Regions from separate parts of the Mesorhizobium sp. M0195 genome, predicted to be linked through region 1. Evidence: predicted binding sites of a transcription regulator. Region 1 holds the regulator's gene; the other holds the start of a gene.
What was found. Region 1 encodes LexA, which represses DNA repair genes until DNA is damaged. Its sites were predicted from a motif close to TGTTCNNNNTGTGTTCNG; they were not measured.

Region 1 (10,004 bases):
AAATCGGAAGTACTCATGCTTGGTATGTTGAGAAGTGCGGCGGGGACCTGGGTCGCGAAACTGCTGCTGTCATTGTTGGTGTTGAGCTTCGCCGTCTGGGGTATCTCGGGACGGCTGATGGGCGGTCTTGCCGGCCATGACGCCGTGATCACGGCCGGAGGCACCAAGGTCTCTATCAACGAATACCGCCTCGCCTACGATCGCCAGCTCAGCGTCATGTCGCAGCAATTCGGCCAGCGCATCAGCCGTGAGCAGGCGACGGCGCTCGGCATCGACAACCAGGTGCTGGCGCAACTCGTATCGGGTGCCGTCCTCGACGAGCAGGCCCGCAAGCTCGGCCTCGGCCTGTCCAAGGACCGGCTCGCCGAACTGACGCGTGAAGACCCGGCGTTCAAAGGGCCTGCCGGAACCTTCGACAGGAGAACGTTCGAGTACCTGCTTCGGCAGATCGGCATGCGGCCGGAAGACTATTTGAAGAACCGCGCCCAGGTCGCGGTCCGCCAGCAGATCGTCGAGGCGGTTTCGGACGGCCTCAAGGCCCCTGATACATTCTTCAAGGCAGTCGCGCTCTATCGCGGCGAAGATCGCACCATCGACTACCTGACCTTGCCGAAATCGCTTGTCGAGCCGATAGAAGCGCCGTCCGACAGCGCGCTTTCAGCCTATTTCGAGGAAAACAAGAAAACCTACGCCGCTCCCGAATACCGCAAGTTCTCCTATGTCAGGCTCGAGCCGGAAGACATCATGGATTTGAGCGCGGTGACCGACCAACAGGTCAGCGACGACTACAACAAGAACAAGGCGCGCTACACCACGCCGGAGATGCGCACCATCGAGCAGCTTGTATTCAAGACGCCTGATGCCGCAAAGGCGGCGCTCGATTCGCTCAGGACCGGCGCGACCTTCGACAAGATCGTCGCTGCCGAGGGCAAGACCCCGGCCGACACGCTGCTCGGCACGCTGGCCAAGGACAAGATCGCTGACAAGGCGGTCGCCGACGCTGCCTTCAAGCTCAACGTCAATGAGGTCAGCCCGGTCGTACAAGGCGCATTTGGTCCCGTTCTGCTGCGCGTCACCGAGATCAAGCCGGAAGTGGTGAAGCCGCTGGCCGAAGTATCCGAGCAGATCCGCAAGGACCTGGCACTGGGCGAGGCAAGCCGCATCTTGCTGGACGTGCACGACAATTACGAGGATACGCGCGCCTCGGGCAGTTCGCTCGCCGAGGCAGCCGCCAAATTGAAGCTGAAGGTCGTCACCATCGACGCCATCGACCGCACCGGCCAACGGCCGGATGGAAGCATCGTCAAAGACCTGCCGGAATCGCCGGCGCTCATCAAGGCGGTGTTCGAATCCGAACCCGGAACCGACAATGAAGCTCTCACCACCGCCGATAACGGCTTCGTCTTCTACGACGTGAGCGCGATCACGCCGGCCCGTGACCGCACATTGGACGAAGTCCGCCAGAAGGTCGTGGCCGACTGGACCGCGGCGGAGACCACCAAACGGCTCACCGCAAAAGCGCAAGAGCTCGAGAAGCGTCTCAAGGCCGGCGCCACGCTCGAGGTGATCGCCGGTGAGCTCAAGCTCGAAAAACAGACCAAGCGCGGCGTCAAGCGCGATGCTGACGACGTCGATTTCGGCAAGGAAGGGGCCGCCGCGATGTTCGGCGTCGGCGAAGGCGGCACCGGGCTGATCCCCTCGCCCACCGGCGACGGACAGATCCTGTTCAAGGTTGCCGAGGTATTCGAGCCCGCCGGGGCCGACGCCAGCTCAGTACCCCAGGACGCACAGAAATCCTTCACATCCGGCATGTCCGACGACCTGCTCGACCAGTTGGTAGCGCAGTTGCAGACGCAATATGACGTCCGCATCGATCAGACGGCCGTAACCCAAGCCCTGGCCAGATGAGCGCACTGAAGATCCACATCGCCAAGGTCGCCGCCGGCAGCGCTCTTTCTTTCGAGGAGGCGCGCGAGGCCTTCGACATTATCATGTCGGGCGATGCTACTCCGGGCCAGATAGGCGGCTTCCTGATGGCATTGCGCGTGCGCGGCGAGACCGTCAGCGAGATCGCCGGCGCCGTCGCCACCATGCGCGCCAAGATGCTGCGCGTCGAAGCCCCCGAGGGCGCTATCGACATTGTCGGCACCGGCGGCGACAATTCGCACAGCGTCAACATTTCGACCGCATCCGCCTTCGTCATCGCCGGCAGTGGCGTGCCCGTCGCCAAGCACGGCAATCGCGGACTGTCCTCGCTGACCGGCGCCGCCGATGTGCTGATCGCATTGGGCGTCAAGATCGACATCCCTCCAGAGACGATCGGCCGCTGCATTCACGAGACCGGCGTTGGCTTCATGTTCGCGCCGGCGCATCACCCGGCGATGAAGCATGTCGGCCCGACCCGGGTCGAGCTCGGCACCCGCACCATCTTCAACCTGCTGGGCCCGCTTTCCAATCCAGCCAGTGTCAGACGGCAGATGGTCGGCGTGTTCCTGCCCGAATGGATCATGCCGGTGGCAGAAACGTTGAAGGAGCTTGGCGCCGACCACGCCTGGGTCGTCCATGGCGACGGCTATGACGAGATCACCACCACCGGCGAGACGCAGGTCGCCGAATTGGCCGGCGGCGAGATACGCAGCTTTGTGCTGACCCCGGAAGCAGTCGGGCTGACGCGTCACACCAAGGACGAGTTGCGCGGCGGCGACGCCGCCCACAACGCCCAGGCACTGCGCGACATGCTGGGCGGCGCCGCTGGCGCCTTTCGCGATACGGTGCTGATGAATGCCGGCGCCGGGCTGGTGGTAGCCGGCAAGGCGACGACGCTTGCCGACGGCATGGTAACGGCGGCGCAGGCCATCGACAGCGGCCGCGCGCTGAAAGTGCTCGACAGGCTGGTCGAGATTTCGAACGGTTAAAACCATGTCCGACATCCTGCGCAAGATCGAGGCTTACAAGCGCGACGAGATCGCGGCGGCCAAGGCACGCGTGCCATTGGCCGAGATCAAGGCACGGGCGACGCATGCCGACGCGCCGCGCGGCTTTCTTTCCGCCCTTGAAGCAACGCGCAAATCCGGCGGGTTTGCGCTGATTGCCGAAATCAAGAAAGCTAGCCCATCCAAAGGCCTGATCCGCGCCGATTTCGATCCGCCGGCGCTGGCCAGGGCCTATGCGAAAGCCGGTGCCGCCTGCCTTTCGGTGCTGACCGACACACCCTCTTTCCAAGGCGCGCCCGAATTCCTCACCGCTGCGCGCGCTGCCGTCGAGTTGCCTACCTTACGCAAGGATTTCCTGTTCGACCCCTATCAGGTCTACGAGGCCAGGGCATGGGGCGCCGATGCCATCCTGATCATTATGGCCAGCGTCGACGACGCGTTGGCAAGAGAACTCGAAGCGACAGCTTTCGGGCTCGGCATGGACGCGCTGGTCGAAGTGCATGATGAGGCGGAAATGGAACGTGCGCTGCGGCTGTCGTCGCGGCTGATCGGCATCAACAATCGCAATCTCCGGACTTTCGAAACCAGCCTCGAGACCTCGGAACGGCTGGTACCGATGGTGCCGGGCGGCCGCCTTCTAGTCAGTGAGAGCGGAATCTTTTCGCATGACGATTGCCGCCGGCTGGAGCGGAGCGGCATCGCTACTTTCCTGGTCGGCGAGAGCCTGATGCGTCAACAGGACGTGGCTGCGGCAACGCGCCTGCTGTTGACGGGCAAGGCGCCGGCAGAGGCGGTCTGAGATGGCGGCCGCCCTCACCCATCTTGGCGCGCAGGGCGAAGCCAACATGGTCGATGTCGGCGACAAGGCTGAGACGGTGCGCACGGCAGTCGCGGAAGGTTTTGTCGCGATGCGGCCCGAGACGCTGGACGTGATCCTCGCCGGCGACGCCAAGAAGGGCGACGTGCTGGGCACCGCGCGCATTGCCGGCATCATGGCGGCCAAGAAGACGCATGAGCTGATCCCGCTTTGCCATCCGCTGCTGCTGACCAGGATATCTGTCGATATCGAGCCGGACGTCGCACTGCCCGGCCTGAAGGTGACGGCATTGACCCGCGTCACTGGCAAGACCGGCGTTGAAATGGAGGCCTTGAGTGCCGTCTCGGTCGCTTGCCTGACCATCTACGACATGGCCAAGGCGGTCGACCGCGCCATGGTCATCTCCGGCATCAGGCTGGTTGAAAAGACCGGCGGTAAATCCGGCGACTACAAGATCACCGGGGCCACCGAGGCAGGCCGCTAATGGCGCTGGTCCCAGTTGCCGAGGCGCTCGAGCGCCTGCTGGACGGAGCAGTTGCGCTGCCGGGCGAACGTGTCGCGCTGCTGGATGCCGCCGACCGCGTGCTGGCGGAGCCGGTTGTGGCGCTCCGCACCCAGCCGCCGTTCAACGCCTCCGCCATGGACGGCTATGCCGTGCGGGCGGCTGACATCGCGTCCCTACCCGCAAGGCTTTCGGTGATCGGCATAGCGCCGGCCGGACGCGACTTTGCCGGAACGGTGCAGCAGCGGCAGGCCGTGCGCATCTTTACCGGCGCGCCGCTTCCCGAAGGCACCGACACTATCGTCATCCAGGAGAACGTCCGCGACCTCGGCGGCGGCAGCGTCGAAGTGACAGAGCCGACGGCGCAGGGGCGCAACATCCGCCGCCTTGGGCTCGATTTCGCCAAGGGCGATGTCCTGCTGCCCAAAGGCCGCCTGCTCGATTCGGCCGCCTTGTCGCTGGCGGCATCGGCCAATCACCCCGAGGTCGGCGTGGTCAAACGGCCGCTGGTCGCCATCATCGCCACCGGCGACGAATTGCTGCCGCCGGGCAGCGAGCTTGGCCCCGACCAGATCATCTCCTCTAACGCCTATGGTGTCGCTGCCGCCGCACAGTCGGTCGGTGCGCGGGCGCTCGACCTCGGTATCGCGCCGGACCGCAGGGAGGCGATCGCGGCATTGGTTGAAAAGGCCGTGAAGGCTGGCGCGAACGTCATCGTCACGCTGGGCGGTGCCTCGGTCGGCGACCACGACTTCGTCCATGACGTGCTGACCGGGCAAGGCATGACGCTCGATTTCTGGAAGATCGCCATGCGACCGGGCAAGCCGCTGATGTTCGGGCGGCTGGGCGACATTCGCTGCATCGGCCTGCCCGGCAACCCCGTGGCGAGCCTGGTCTGCGCTCAGCTCTTCCTGAAGCCGCTGCTGGCGCGGCTCGGCGGCCGCGCCTTTCAGCAGGATATCCGCCGGGCACGGCTCGGTGCTGCCATGCCGGCCAACGATCTCAGGCAAGATTATGTGCGGGCTGTTGTCACAGACGACGCCGGTGCGCTCGTGGCGACGCCGTTCGGCATCCAGGACTCCTCGATGCTGAAAATGCTGGCCGATGCCAACGGGCTGATCGTCCGCGCGCCGTTCGCGCCTGCTGCGGCGGCGGGCTCCCCCTGCGACGTGCTGATGCTACGCTGAACCTGCCTCACTCCGAGGTCAAGGTCCGGGTCAGCGGATGGTCTGGATCGGCCAAACCGTCGATGATGTTGAAATGATGCCGGTCGGGCTCGACCACGGAGCTGGTCGCGGCACCCAGGCCGATCCAGATGTTGGCCAGCAACGCGCTCTGGCGCAGGAATTCGGCGCGCTCGCCGCCGCCGGCCCAGCAGGTCAGGCGGGCCTTTTCCATCGGGCGCAGCAGCACCGGACTTTCGGCCTGCGCCTCGGCCTCATCGATCGCCAGCGTCTCGTTCATGCCGGTGCGCATGATCGGGCGCAAATCATGCACCCCCGAGATCGACACCACGTGACGAACGCGCCGGACCACTTCGGGCGCCAGCGGCGTTGTCCTGGTAACCATCCGGCTAACAAGATGGCCGCCGGCCGAGTGCCCGGTCAGCATCAGCGGCCCTGCGACCATCGCCGCCGCCTTGCCTATCGCCGCGCCGACTTCCTTGACGATGCTGCCAATGCGTATCTGCGGACAGAGCGTGTAGGACGGCATGGCAACTGCATAGCCGCGATCAACAGCGCCCGCGGCAAGATGTGACCAGAAACTCTTGTCGAATGCCATCCAGTAGCCGCCATGGACGAACACCACGACCCCCTTCGGCTTGGTGGCCGGCAGGAAAAGATCGAACCGGTTGCGTGGGTTATCGCCATAGGCCAGGTCGAGCCGCGCCCTGCCCTCGGTCGAAAGCGCCTCGCGGAAAACCTGCGCGGGCTCGACCCAGGCCGCCGGCCAGCGATCGCTGCCGGCTATGTTGGCGCCGTTGGCATAGGCGTTGTCCCAATCGGCAATATGACGTTCGAACACCCTGCGCCCTCCCTGGCAATATGGCCTTGCAACCTAGCCGCGAGCATCGCGCGGCGCATCATCGCCAGCCTCACGATTCCAGCTCTCGCATCAATCTCAAGTGACAGCCGCCTTGATGGCGAAGCGCGCATCCTTCCACGCACCGGTGCGCAGGATGTCCTCAAGCACTTCGACGGCCTGCCAGACATCGGCATAGCCGACATAGAGCGGGGTGAAGCCGAAGCGCATGGTCGATGGCGCGCGAAAATCGCCGATCACACCACGTTCGATCAGCGCGCGCATGATCTGGTAGCCATGCTCATGCATGAATGAAATCTGGCTGCCGCGTTTTTCCCCATCGCGCGTGCTTTCGAGCGTGAGGCCGTAAGTGCCGCACTTTGCCTCGACAAGCTCGATGAACAGATCGGCCAGTGCGATGCTCTTCTTGCGCACCGCAGTCATGTCGACATCGTCCCAGATGTCGAGCGCGCCCTTCAGCGTGCGCATCGAAAGGATCGGCTGGGTGCCGCACAGAAACCGGCGGATGCCGGTGCCGGCCGCATAGCCTGGCTCGAAGGCGAAGGGTCGTGCATGGCCCCACCAGCCGGTGAGCGGCTGCTGGATGTCGGAAAGATGCCGCTCAGCCGCATAGATGAAGGCAGGCGCGCCCGGGCCGCCATTCAGATATTTATAGGTGCAGCCAACGGCAAAATCGGCGTTTGCTTTGTCGAGCTCGACTGGCATCGCGCCAGCGGTGTGGCAGAGATCCCAGACGATCATCGCCCCGGCTTCCTGGGCCGTGCGCGTCAGAGCCGGCATGTCGCGCAGTTCGCCCGATTTGTAGTTGACGTGATTGACCAGCACCACGGCGGTGCGATCGTCGATCAGCTCCTCGATGGTCGGCGCGTCGACCCCCGAGAGGCGCAGCAGCGCATCTTTTCGCGTCGAAACCACACCCTCAGCCATGTAGAGGTCTGTCGGAAAACTATCTCCCTCGGCGACGATGGCCTGCCGCTCCGGTCGCATGGCCATGGCCGCGTGCAGCAGCTTGTAGATGTTGACCGACGTCGTGTCGCAGACCACCGTCTGGCCGACCGCGGCACCGATCAGGCGCCCGAGCTGGTCGCCAAGTTCAAGCGGCATGTTGAACCAGCGGGCCGTGTTCCATGCGCGGATGAGATCATGCGACCATTCTTCGGTCGCGGCCTTGCGCAATTCATCGAAGGCGGCACGTGAAGCAGCTCCTAGCGAATTGCCGTCGAGATAGATCACTCCTTGCGGCAACACAAAGCGGTCGCGCATCGCGCGCAGCGGATCCGCGGCATCCATCGCCTTTACGGCCACGAGATCGGGAATTCCCGTCATGATTTGCCTGCTCCCTCAAAAAAATCCAACGCAACGCCGGACACGCATCAACTGTTCTTCCATTACCGGGTAGCGCGTAGCAAGGCTCCACCGGCGAGAAGCAGCCTGACCAGGCGGTGGAAACCTGGAGTTAGCCCGAGGTTGGCGTTTTGAGTTCGTTTCGTTCACGGTGCATTGACCAAACAGCACCAGTCGATACGGGTTCAATTCCGTGCCCTTTGCCGACCGACGGCCGATGCCAGTGCCGCCTTCAAGGAGGCCAGAACGGCGCAAACGAAAGCAGAATCAAGGGGATGAGGCTCGCGGCGGTGAAAATACGGTACGCCGGTAGGGGACGTCGTTTGTTTCCCGAGCCTTAACGCATTCATTAAACTTTAAACAGTTGCGGAACACAACTGGAACAGATAGTGTCTGTTCTGGGTTTGTTTTCTGATTCTGTTGGGGGTCGCTATGCTGACACGCAAACAACACGAACTGCTTATGTTCATCCACGAAAGGTTGAAGGAAAGCGGTATCCCACCTTCCTTCGACGAGATGAAGGAAGCGCTCGACCTGGCTTCCAAATCCGGAATCCACCGACTGATTACGGCGCTGGAGGAGCGCGGCTTCATTCGCCGTTTGCCCAACCGGGCCCGTGCGCTGGAGGTACTACGCCTGCCTGACTCGATCGCCCCCGGCCTCAATGCGGCACGCAAGTTCTCGCCGAGTGTCATCCAGGGCAGTCTTGGGCAAGGTGCCCCTCGGCAGGGCAAGCCCACATCGTCGCGCGTCCCTGCAGCCGGCAATGACGACGATGTCGTCGCCGCCGTTTCGATCCCGGTAATGGGCCGCATCGCCGCTGGTGTGCCGATCGATGCTATCCAGCACCAGACGCATTCGATTTCGGTGCCGCCGGATATGATCATGGGCGGCGAGCATTATGCGCTCGAGGTCAAAGGCGATTCGATGATCGAGGCTGGCATTTTCGACGGCGACACGGTGATCATCCGCAACGCCGATACGGCGAGCCCCGGTGAGATCGTGGTGGCCTTGGTCGACGAGGAGGAAGCGACGCTGAAGCGGTTCCGCCGCAAGGGCGCCTCGATCGCCCTGGAGGCCGCCAATCCGGCCTACGAGACGCGCATCTTCGGACCAGACAGGGTCAAGGTGCAGGGCAAGCTCGTTGGGCTGATCCGCCGCTACTGAGTTGCGCCCTTGGTGCCGGCTTTTGGATTGTCGGCTCTGCGGTATGGCGGCAGGCCGCGCGCCGCGCGTGAAAATTTCCGCTGCACGTGCCAGGGCCGGTATGATTTTTCGACGGCGAAGCGGATTTCGGCGCGTGTTGCCGCTTGTGGATCGAAATAGACGGCCGCACTTCCCGCGCGCGCCAGTTGCCGTTTGGTGACGACGAGGACCAGCCGGTCGTAGTAGCAGGGATTATGGGCGGTGGCGTCGTCGATGACGATCAAGCTGGCGAAGGCGCAGGCTGGCCGTGCGGTATCGCGGTCCTTGGCTTGCGCAATGATCGCGCCGGATGGATGCCTGGCGAGGCAGAGACCGTCCGTGCAAATGAACGGCATGCCCGGCGGTAGGTCGGCCGGATCGGCAATGTCGAATTGCGGATCGTTCTTTCCAGGTGTTTCCGGCGCGACGATAGCCTCTGATGTGAGCGCGCGTTTCCAGTTGTCGATCGTGAACTCATTCGGGCGTGCCCGGTTGACGGCGAGCTCACCGCTGCCGATCGGCAGCGCGACCAGCCGTGCGTCCTCCGAGATCAATACGTCGGGTACGCGCGTCTGCGTTGTCGTTAGCAAGCCGGCGAGCGCAAAAGGAAGTGCCGCGAGCCGCAACCAGGTCGTCGCCATGCTGGCAATGACGAGGGCGATCGTCACCAAAAGGACAGATCTCAGCGAAATCAGTCCGACCGCATCGATCGGCGAGCGCTCGGAGATCCACCCGGACAGGGCGATCATCGCCGTCAGCCCTTTGCCCATCACGTATAGGAAAGGCCCATCCGCGCCGAACGGCATCGCCAGCGCACTGAGGACGGCGAAGGGCATGACGACCAGTGAGACGATGGGCATGATGGCCAGATTGGCGAACAGGCTGAGCGGCGCCACGCGCTGGAAATGCCATATGGCGAAAAGCGCCGTGGCGCTCCCTGCAATGATCGAGGTCATCGCCAGGCCGCCCATGCCCAGCAGGACCTTTCGCGTGGCGAGGCGTAGCGGCGACCGCCGCGGCGGCGGCGTGGTGGCCCTGCCGGCGCGGTAGTCGGACCAGCCGGCATAGGCGCCGACAAGGGCCGCCGTCGCGGCGAAGGACATCTGGAAGCTCGGACCGACCACCTCGTGCGGCGACACCACGATGACCGCGATGGCCGAGATCGCCAGGTTGCGCATGG
Region 2 (10,004 bases), on a different contig from region 1:
GGACGCCGTGGGTCGATGCCCTGACCTTTGCATTGGGGTCCGGCATTGCCGGCATCGCCGGCGTCGCGCTCAGCCAGATCGACAATGTCTCGCCCAATCTCGGCCGCGGCTACATCATCGACAGCTTCATGGTCGTCGTTTTCGGCGGCGTCGGCAATCTCTGGGGCACGCTGGTCGGCGCCTTCTCGCTCGGCATTGTCAACAAATTCCTCGAACCCTATGCCGGAGCGGTGCTCGGCAAGATCGTCGTCCTGGTGCTGATCATCCTGTTCATCCAGAAACGCCCGCGCGGTCTGTTCGCGCTCAAGGGCAGGTCGGTGGAAGCATGATCACGGGGCGCTTCTTTGCCGCCGGCGCCGACCGCCGCGTCGCCATCACCATCTTCATCTTGCTGGCGGTTGCAATCGTCGTGCCGCTGCTCAATCTTGCGGTCTCGCCGACAAGTGCGTTTTACGTGCCGTCCTATATCGTCGCGCTCACCGGCAAATATCTCTGCTATGCACTGCTCGCCTTGGCGCTCGATCTCGTCTGGGGCTATTGCGGCATCCTCTCGCTCGGCCACGGCGCCTTCTTCGCGCTCGGCGGCTATGCGATGGGCATGTATCTGATGCGCCAGATCGGCTCGCGCGGCGTCTACGGCAATCCGCTGCTGCCGGACTTCATGGTGTTCCTGAACTACAAGGAACTGCCGTGGTTCTGGTACGGTTTCGACCATTTCTGGTTTGCCGCGATCATGGTGCTTGCAGTACCCGGCCTGCTCGCCTTCGTCTTCGGCTGGTTTGCCTTCCGCAGCCGCGTCACCGGCGTCTATCTGTCGATCATCACCCAGGCGATGACCTATGCGCTGCTGCTTGCCTTTTTCCGAAACGACATGGGTTTCGGCGGCAATAACGGCCTGACCGACTTCAAGGATATTCTAGGCTTCAACGTGCAGGCCGACATGACACGCTCGGCGCTGTTCGCGGCTAGCGCCGTCATGCTGGCGCTCGCCGTCTTCGTCACCTGGGCAATCGTCGGTTCCAAATACGGCAAGCTTTTGATGGCGGTGCGCGACGCCGAAAGCCGCACGCGCTTTCTCGGCTGGCGGGCGGAGAACGTCAAACTGTTCGCCTTCACCGTGTCGGCGGTGATGGCCGGCATCGCCGGTGCGCTTTACGTACCGCAGGTCGGCATCATCAACCCTGGCGAATTCGAGCCGTCCAATTCGATCGAGGTGGTGGTGTGGGCGGCCGTCGGCGGGCGCGGCACCATCGTCGGGCCGATCATCGGCGCGCTTTTGGTCAATGCCGGTAAATCCTGGTTCACCGGCGTGCTGCCTGAATTCTGGTTGTTTGCGCTGGGCGGACTGTTTGTCGCCGTCACGCTGTTCCTGCCCAAGGGCATCATCGGCATGTGGGATTCCTGGCGCGGCAACGCCAAGGCGTTGCGGGCGGCCTCGGTTGCCGAGGAAGCCGGGATCGATCCCGATGCGCCGGTGCCGCCGAAAACCGACCGTTCGGCGGCGAGAAGGCCGGGCGACTGGTCGGCCTCCAGCGCCGAACCGCAGCCGGCGGAGTGATGGTCTGATGTCGAAGAGCAACACCATCCTCTATCTCGACGGCGTTTCGGTTTCCTTTGACGGTTTTCGCGCCATCAACAACCTTTCGCTGGTGCTCGACAAAGGCGAGATGCGGGCGATCATCGGCCCCAACGGCGCCGGAAAGACGACGATGATGGACATCGTCACCGGCAAGACGCGGCCCGATGCGGGCGAGGTTTTCTTCAACGGTGAGGTCGATCTGACCAAACACGACGAGGCCGAAATCGCCATGATGGGCATCGGCCGTAAATTCCAGAAGCCGACCGTCTTTGAAAGCCACACGATCGAGGACAATCTGATGCTGGCGCTGAAAGGCCCGCGCTCGATCTTCCCGGCACTGTTCCATCGTCGCTCGGCCGCGGAAGTGCGGCAGATCGACGACATCCTCGGCATCATCCGGCTTGGCGACAAGCGCGACGAACTCGCCGCCAATCTGAGCCACGGCCAAAAGCAATGGCTCGAGATCGGCATGCTTCTGGCGCAGGATCCGCTGCTGCTGCTGGTCGATGAGCCGGTTGCCGGCATGACCGACGCCGAGACCGAGGAAACCGCGCGGCTGCTCAGGGATATCGCGCGCGACCATTCGGTCATCGTCGTCGAGCACGACATGCATTTCGTGCGCGAGCTCGGCGTCAAGGTTACCTGCCTGCACGAAGGCTCGGTGCTTTCCGAGGGCAGCCTCGACTTCGTTTCGGCCGACGAGCGCGTCGTCGAAGTCTACCTGGGGAGATGATCATGGTCTGGCGCGTTCCGTTCCATCATTTCGACCTTTCGTTCTTCACGCGTTGGAGAAAGCGCTGACCATGCTCGAAGTCTCCAATGCCACGCTGCATTACGGCGCCGCTCAGGCGCTGCGCGGTGTCTCGCTGACAGCCCGCGCCGGCAAGATCACCTGCGTGCTCGGTCGCAACGGCGTCGGCAAGACCAGTTTGATGAGATCGATCGTCGGCCATCATCGGCTGACGAGCGGAAGCGTTGCCTTCGAGGGGAAGGCGCTCGACCGGAGCGCGGCGTATGATCGCGCCCGGTCGGGCATCGCATTCGTGCCGCAGGGCAGGGAGATATTTCCGCTGCTTACGGTGCGGGAAAACCTCGAATCTGGCTTCGCGCCGCTGAAGCGCGCCGACCGCAACATTCCCGGTCACGTCTTCGAATTGTTTCCGGTGCTGAAGCAGATGCTCGCGCGCCGAGGCGGTGATCTTTCCGGCGGCCAGCAGCAGCAGCTTGCCATCGGTAGGGCACTGGTGATGCGGCCTAAACTGCTGGTGCTCGACGAGCCGACCGAAGGCATCCAGCCGTCGATCATCAAGGATATTGGCCGCGCCATCCGCTATCTGCGCGACCAGGCCGGCATCCCCGTGCTCCTGGTCGAACAGTATCTCGACTTCTGCCGGGAATTGGCCGACGAGGTCAACATCATGGACCGTGGCCAGATCGTTCATACCGGCTCGGCCGAGGATCTCGACCGGGCGGACGTCCGCAAATTCCTGACCGTCTGAATTCTTATTGATTCTATTACTTTGCAACTCTGGCGCGCTGCAGATTGCGTGCTAGATTTTGCTTGGCCTTGGTGAGTCGGCCGCTTTCCGTACCAGTTTCAACTTGGCAGATCAGGGGAAGGCGCGGATGCGTCGGCACGCTTGCGCGCAAGCCCTTCCCTTCGAGCGATCTGTTGTCGTCCAACATTTCGGGTGCTTGGGAGCCAGGGCCAGTCAATGGAGTGCTATGTCGAGGACTACCAGAAACGACGGCTCACGGAGCGCGTCGACATCCTGACAGCCATCAACATTCTGAAATCGCAGGGGTATGACCACGACGAACTCATCGCGGAGATCACCAAGGTCTTCTATGTCGATCTCGATGCCTTTAACGAGATCGTCAGGGTTGATCGGCGTCCGGACGAACGCGCCGCATAGCCGGTAGTTTAGGACCAAGCCACGCGGACCACCGACAGCGGGCGTCAGCCTGCGACCCGCTTCATCAGGGCGATGGCGCCGAATGGAGCGCGGACCTTGCCCTCTGTGATGAAGTAGACGAACACATCGCGTGGCTTGACCGGCGCGTCGGTTGAAGGATCGGCACGCGAGAGGTCGGCCGGCACCTTGCCTTCCGCCCAGGTTTTTGCGCGCGCCGCCCATTCGTCGAGCGCCTTTGGCGTGTAGCAATCGGGATTGTCGTCGTTCCCGGTCTGCAGCCGCGCATAGATGAAATCGCCGGTAACGTCGGCAATCCCCGGATATTTGGCGTGGTCGGCATAGACGATGGCGGCCTTGTGCTTTCGCGCCAAGGCGGCGAACTCCGGCACGACGAAGCTGTCGTTGCGCACCTCGACCGCGTGACGCAGCGCAACGCCGTCCTGCTTTTCCGGCAACAGCTTGAGGAAGGCCTCGAAATCGTCCGGGTCGAATTTCTTGGTCGGCGCGAACTGCCACAGGATCGGCCCGAGCTTGTTGCCAAGTGCCGCGACGCCCGACCCGAGGAAGCGCATGATCGAATCCCCGGCCTCGCCGAGCACGCGGCGGTTGGTGACGAAGCGGTTGCCCTTCAGCGAATAGACGAAACCATCCGGCGCCTCGTTGGCCCATTTGACGAAGGTCGGTTCCTTGAAGCTCGAATAATAGGTGCCGTTGACCTCGATGGTGGGCACCTGCCGGCTGGCATAATGCAGTTGCTTGGCCTTCGACAATTTGTCCGGGTAGAAGGACGTGTCCCACGGCTCGAAGGTCCAGCCGCCCATGCCGGCGCGGATTGTTCCTGATTGAGTCATGGTCGTCCTCCCGGTTCGCAGAAAAGGATCACGCGATGGCGGTCGTCTCGACGGCTTTCGCCATGTCGACGACCGTCCATCCTGGCCGATATGGATTGGGCCGGCGACCCGTTTCGCGAAAGCCGTAGGCCTTATACAACGAAACGTTCCGTTCCATTCTGGCATTGGTGTAGAGTCGGATTTCAGGCAAGCTCCACAAGCGCGTCTGTTGCTCGGCCCAGTCGAGCAGCCCGATGCCGAAACCCTTGCCCTGAAAGGCTGGCGCAACGGCAACGCTGAAGATCATTGTATGGTCCGCATGTCGTTCGAGAACGATCAAGCCGGCCGGCTGTCCGTTCTGCTCCAAAAGCCAGACCTCGCCGCGTTGGATGCGCGGCGCATAGTCCTCGGTGACTGGGATCGGCGGCGCTCCGAACAGGGCAGTGTAGGGCGCGTAGGCGTCGGTGGTGAGCGAAATCACCGTGGGGAGATCATCGGCCCGAGCGGCTCTCATCATCAAAACTGGCCCGCGCCGGCAGCGGCCGCAATCACCTTGTCCATGCCGTCGGCGATAGCAGCGACGGCATTGCGACTGGCGTCGCCCAAGCCATGGCGCTCAGCGAGCCAGCGTGCGTCATTGTAGGAAAGCCAGACCTCGCCTTGCTCGTCCTCCCAAGCCAGTGCCTTGACCGGCAGATCGATGCCGGCAAGCTGCCGGTCCTGCATCAGTGGCGTACCGCCTTTCGGATTGCCGAAAATCAGGAGCTGGGTTGGACACAGTGATGTTTCGACGCTGCGCGCACCAGCGGCGTGATCAATGCGGGCGAAGACCAGCAATCCTGCACGTTCGACAGTTTCGACCGGGCGATCGATGGTTTCGGTCACGCCGAAGCGGCTTTGGACCGTGATGAGACCGTTCTTTGCCATCACTCCGCCGCTTCGCGCTTGCCTCCGGGGCGCCGCTCCAGCAATTCCCTCAGGAACTGCCCGGTATAGCTGCGTTTTTCGCGGACGATGTCCTCCGGCGTGCCGGACGCCACCAGCTCGCCGCCGCCGTCACCACCTTCGGGGCCAAGATCGAGAACCCAGTCAGCGGTCTTGATCACCTCTAGATTGTGCTCGATGACGACGACCGTGTTCCCCTGGTCGACCAGCTCGTGCAGCACTTCAAGCAACTTGGCGACGTCGTGGAAATGCAGGCCGGTGGTTGGCTCATCGAGAATGTAGAGCGTCTTGCCAGTCGCCTTGCGCGACAGTTCCTTGGCAAGCTTGATGCGCTGCGCCTCGCCGCCCGACAAGGTCGTTGCCTGCTGGCCAACATGGATGTAGCCGAGGCCGACCCGTTTCAGCGTCTCCAGCTTGTCGCGCACGCCTGGCACGGCGGCGAAGAAATCGACGCCTTCCTCGACCGTCATGTCGAGAACGTCGGCGATCGACTTGCCCTTGAACAGGACGTCCAGTGTTTCGCGGTTGTAACGCTTGCCGTGGCAGACGTCGCAGGTGACGTAGACGTCGGGCAGGAAGTGCATCTCGATTTTGATGACGCCGTCGCCCTGGCAGGCCTCGCAGCGGCCGCCCTTGACGTTGAACGAGAAGCGGCCCGGCTGGTAGCCGCGCGCCTTGGCCTCCGGCAAGCCGGCGAACCAGTCGCGGATCGGCGTGAAGGCGCCGGTATAGGTGGCGGGGTTGGAGCGCGGGGTGCGCCCGATCGGCGACTGGTCGATGTCGATGACCTTGTCGAGGAATTCCAGCCCCTCGATGCGGTCGTGCTCGGCCGGATGCTCGCGCGAGCCCATGATGCGGCGCGACGCCGCCTTGAACAGGGTCTCGATCAGGAAGGTCGACTTGCCGCCGCCGGACACGCCGGTGACGGCGGTAAACGTGCCGAGCGGGATTTCGGCGGTGACGTTCTTCAGATTGTTGCCGCGCGCGCCGACGACCTTCAGCCGGCGGTTCTTCTTGGCCTCGCGCCGCACTGCCGGCGTCGCCACTTCGAGCTCGCCCGACAGATATTTGCCGGTGATCGAAGCGGGCGTCGCCATGATCTGCTGCGGCGTGCCCTGGGCGATGATGTGGCCGCCATGAATGCCGGCGGCCGGGCCGATATCGACGACATAGTCGGCGTGCAGGATGGCGTCCTCGTCATGCTCGACGACAATCACTGTGTTGCCGATGTCGCGCAGATGCTTCAGCGTATCGAGCAGGCGGGCATTGTCGCGCTGGTGCAGACCGATCGACGGCTCGTCCAGCACGTAAAGTACGCCGGTCAGGCCGGAGCCGATCTGCGAGGCAAGACGGATGCGCTGGCTCTCGCCGCCTGACAGCGTGCCGGAGTTGCGCGACAGCGTCAGATAATCGAGCCCGACATCGTTGAGGAAGCGCAGCCGCTCGCGGATTTCCTTGAGCACGCGCACCGCAATCTCGTTCTGCTTGTCGTTGAGCGAAGCGGGCAGATCGGTGAACCACTGGTCGGCCTTGCGGATCGACAGCTCGGTGACCTCGCCAATGTGCTTGCCGGCGATCTTGACCGCGAGCGCCTCGGGCTTCAGCCGATAGCCGCGGCAGGCCGGGCAGGGCGTGGCCGACATGAAGCGCTCGATCTCCTCGCGCATCCAGGCGGATTCGGTTTCCTTCCAGCGGCGCTCGAGGTTGGGGATGACGCCCTCGAAGGTCTTGGTCGTCTTGTAGGAGCGCAGGCCGTCATCGTAGTGGAAGGTGATTTCGCGCTCGCCGGTGCCGTGCAGGATGGCTTGCTTTGCCTCTTCGCTCAGATCCTTGAACTTGTCGCCGAGCTTGAAGCCGTAGGCAACGCCCAGCGCTTCCAGCGTTTGCGCATAATAGGGCGACGTCGATTTCGCCCAAGGGCTGACGGCGCCGGCGCGCAGCGAGACATTCTCGTCGGGCACGACCAGGCTGGCGTCGATGGCGCGTTGGCTGCCGAGCCCATCGCAGGTCGGGCAGGCGCCGAACGGATTGTTGAAGGAGAACAGCCTGGGCTCGATCTCGGGAATGGTGAAACCGGATACCGGGCAGGCGAACTTTTCCGAGAACAGCATGCGTTCATGCGTCTCGTTCTTCGATTTGTTGACCGAATCCTCGCCGGTCTGGCTGGCGTCGAGCGGCCTGTCGGCAAATTCCGCTACCGCCAGTCCGTCTGCAAGTTTCAGCGCGGTCTCGATGGAATCGGCGAGCCGCGTCGCCAGATCGCCGCGCACGACGATGCGGTCGACGACAACGTCGATGTCATGCTTGTATTTCTTGTCGAGCGCGGGCACGTCGGCGATCTCGTAGAAGACGCCATCGACCTTGACGCGCTGAAAACCCTTCTTCTGCAGCTCCAGCAGTTCCTTGCGGTACTCGCCTTTGCGGCCGCGCACCATCGGCGCCAGGATGAACAGCCGGGTGCCTTCCTCGACTGCAAGCACCCGGTCGACCATCTGCGAGACCGTCTGGCTCTCGATCGGCAGGCCGGTGGCCGGCGAATAGGGTACACCGACGCGGGCGAACAAAAGCCGCATATAATCGTAGATCTCGGTGACGGTGCCGACAGTCGAACGTGGGTTCTTCGAGGTGGTCTTCTGCTCGATGGAGATGGCTGGCGACAGGCCGTCGATCTGGTCGACGTCCGGCTTCTGCATCATTTCGAGGAATTGTCGTGCATAGGCCGAAAGGCTCTCGACATAGCGGCGCTGGCCCTCGGCATAGATCGTGTCGAAGGCAAGCGACGACTTGCCCGACCCCGACAGACCGGTCATGACGATCAGGCTGTCACGCGGCAGGTCGAGATCGACATTCTTCAGATTGTGTTCGCGTGCCCCGCGAATGGAGAGATATTTATGGTCGGCCATCGCCGGTCGCCGCCTCAGAATCTGGAATTCGTGGGATGGGCGGGTTTTCCCGACCATCCCCTATGTAGGTAATTTCGCCGCCTTTTCGAGAGACGCCACAACTCTCGACCAAAGCGTTTAACCGCCTTTCGCGCGAACGGGCAAGCGGAAAGAACAAAGGCCGAACACGCTCCTGACAAAAGCTGCCCGTGCGGCTGGGTTCACCCGGGGTTCACAAAGCGTCTCGCGATCACATTTTTCGGCAATCGGCCATTCAAGGTTGACGTCCATCTGTCACGGGGGCAGACTCCAAACGTCAACGAAGCCGGCCGTCTTTCGATGGCCTCGCGGCCTGGGGCTAGCCTGCGAGACGCCGCGGGTTATGCGATGAGCGCTTCGACGACGACAGTCGCAACGAACAGAAGGAGAGCAGAGGCATGACTCCACCGGACAGTTCCTTGAGGCTCCACGTGTCGCTGGAGCCGCGGCAGGTATAAGTGGCTAGGCCAGGCATTTGCGCTACCTGCCAACGTTGACCTGCCGATCCCCACAACAATCAGAGACTGCTAGTCGGATCGTCGGCTGAACGCCGCGAAGCATCCGAAATAAAAAGCCGGCAGTACACTCCCGGCAATTTGGATTTTAGATCCAAGAAGCCCCGTCAATTGCACAAGCAATGACGGGGCTGTTCGTTTGAAGCGCACATTTGTGGTGCATGCCAGGCGAACTTACCGGCTGGGGGGCCTGATCCCGCCGGTAGCGACATCGATGGTTATGCTGCCGGAAATCCGAACGTCGGTATCGCCGATCTTGAACGTGCCGTTGCCGCTGCTTGGAACCGCGTCGTCGGGCTCAGGCTGCGGCGCTGGCTCGGCGATGCGATAGTCGCTGGTCACGCCGGGCAGGGCGCCCTTTTGCGAAGACGTCGAATTATCTTGGGCAAATGCCATGTCCACCAGCATGTTCGTGCCGGCCACAGTAGCGGTAGCAAGGCATAACAGGCTGGACGAACGGCTGGCGGTCATCCCCGGACTATAGTGCCGTGATGGCGGCAAGACCAGACCGATGGCGCTGAAGTTGCGGGCGCTCAATCGCCTCGGTTGCGTCCGCCGGCCCAACTCGTTCATGCGGCCTGCTTGCGAGTGTCGAAAACATGGTCGACGAGTCCCCAATCCTTGGCCTCCTGGGCGGTCATGAAAAAGTCGCGGTCGAGCGTGCGTTCCACTTCTTCGTAGGTGCGGCCGCAATGGTGGGCGTAAAGATCGGTCATGCGCCGCTTGGTGCGAAGGATGCCCTCGGCATGGCGCTGGATATCGGAGGCTTGGCCCTGGAAACCGCCGAGAGGCTGATGCAGCACGATGCTGGTGTTGGGTAGCGCGATACGCCGCCCTGGCGTGCCCGCCATCAGGAGAAACGAGGCCATCGAGGCGGCGAAGCCCATACAAACGGTGGAGACCGGGCAGCTGATATACTGCATCGTATCGTAGATGGCGAAACCGCTGGTCACCACGCCACCCGGCGAGTTGATGTAGAGCGAGACCTCCTTGTCGGGATTGTCGGATTCCAGCGACAGAAGCTGGGCGCAGACCAGCGCCGAGGTGCCGTCGTCGATCGGCCCGTTGATGAAGACGATGCGCTCGCGCAGCAGCCGCGAAAATATATCGAAGGCACGTTCGCCGCGACTCGATTGCTCGATCACCATCGGCACCAAATTGGCAAGGCCGCTCATCGTTATCTCCTTTGACGGTCGTCGTTCAGGCCGCGCGCATAAAGAGGCGCGGGGTGTTTGCGGCGATCTGCTTGTACTTGGGAGTACGCGCTTCAAACGAAAGTCGGCAACCGGCGCCTGCCA

Region 2: the regulator LexA is predicted to act here: its motif matches at 8,323-8,340, upstream of uvrA (excinuclease ABC subunit UvrA).

The regions. Positions count from the first base shown of each region.
Region 1 covers NZ_JAMYSV010000018.1:74,916-84,919, forward strand. Annotated here, with positions in the region: gene NKJ12_RS25910 (SurA N-terminal domain-containing protein) at 16-1,908, shown strand; gene trpD (anthranilate phosphoribosyltransferase) at 1,905-2,915, shown strand; gene trpC (indole-3-glycerol phosphate synthase TrpC) at 2,920-3,732, shown strand; gene moaC (cyclic pyranopterin monophosphate synthase MoaC) at 3,734-4,234, shown strand; gene NKJ12_RS25930 (molybdopterin molybdotransferase MoeA) at 4,234-5,439, shown strand; gene NKJ12_RS25935 (hormone-sensitive lipase) at 5,447-6,277, opposite strand; gene kynU (kynureninase) at 6,374-7,621, opposite strand; gene lexA (transcriptional repressor LexA) at 8,072-8,806, shown strand; gene NKJ12_RS25950 (ComEC/Rec2 family competence protein) at 8,800-10,004, opposite strand, start outside.
Region 2 covers NZ_JAMYSV010000015.1:71,127-81,130, reverse strand. Annotated here, with positions in the region: gene urtB (urea ABC transporter permease subunit UrtB) at 1-329, shown strand, start outside; gene urtC (urea ABC transporter permease subunit UrtC) at 326-1,558, shown strand; gene urtD (urea ABC transporter ATP-binding protein UrtD) at 1,566-2,312, shown strand; gene urtE (urea ABC transporter ATP-binding subunit UrtE) at 2,383-3,078, shown strand; gene NKJ12_RS24310 (hypothetical protein) at 3,295-3,495, shown strand; gene NKJ12_RS24305 (DUF72 domain-containing protein) at 3,540-4,346, opposite strand; gene NKJ12_RS24300 (GNAT family N-acetyltransferase) at 4,375-4,845, opposite strand; gene NKJ12_RS24295 (DUF302 domain-containing protein) at 4,842-5,252, opposite strand; gene uvrA (excinuclease ABC subunit UvrA) at 5,252-8,173, opposite strand; gene NKJ12_RS24285 (hypothetical protein) at 8,881-9,177, opposite strand; gene NKJ12_RS24280 (ATP-dependent Clp protease proteolytic subunit) at 9,276-9,881, opposite strand; gene NKJ12_RS24275 (SRPBCC family protein) at 9,907-10,004, opposite strand, start outside.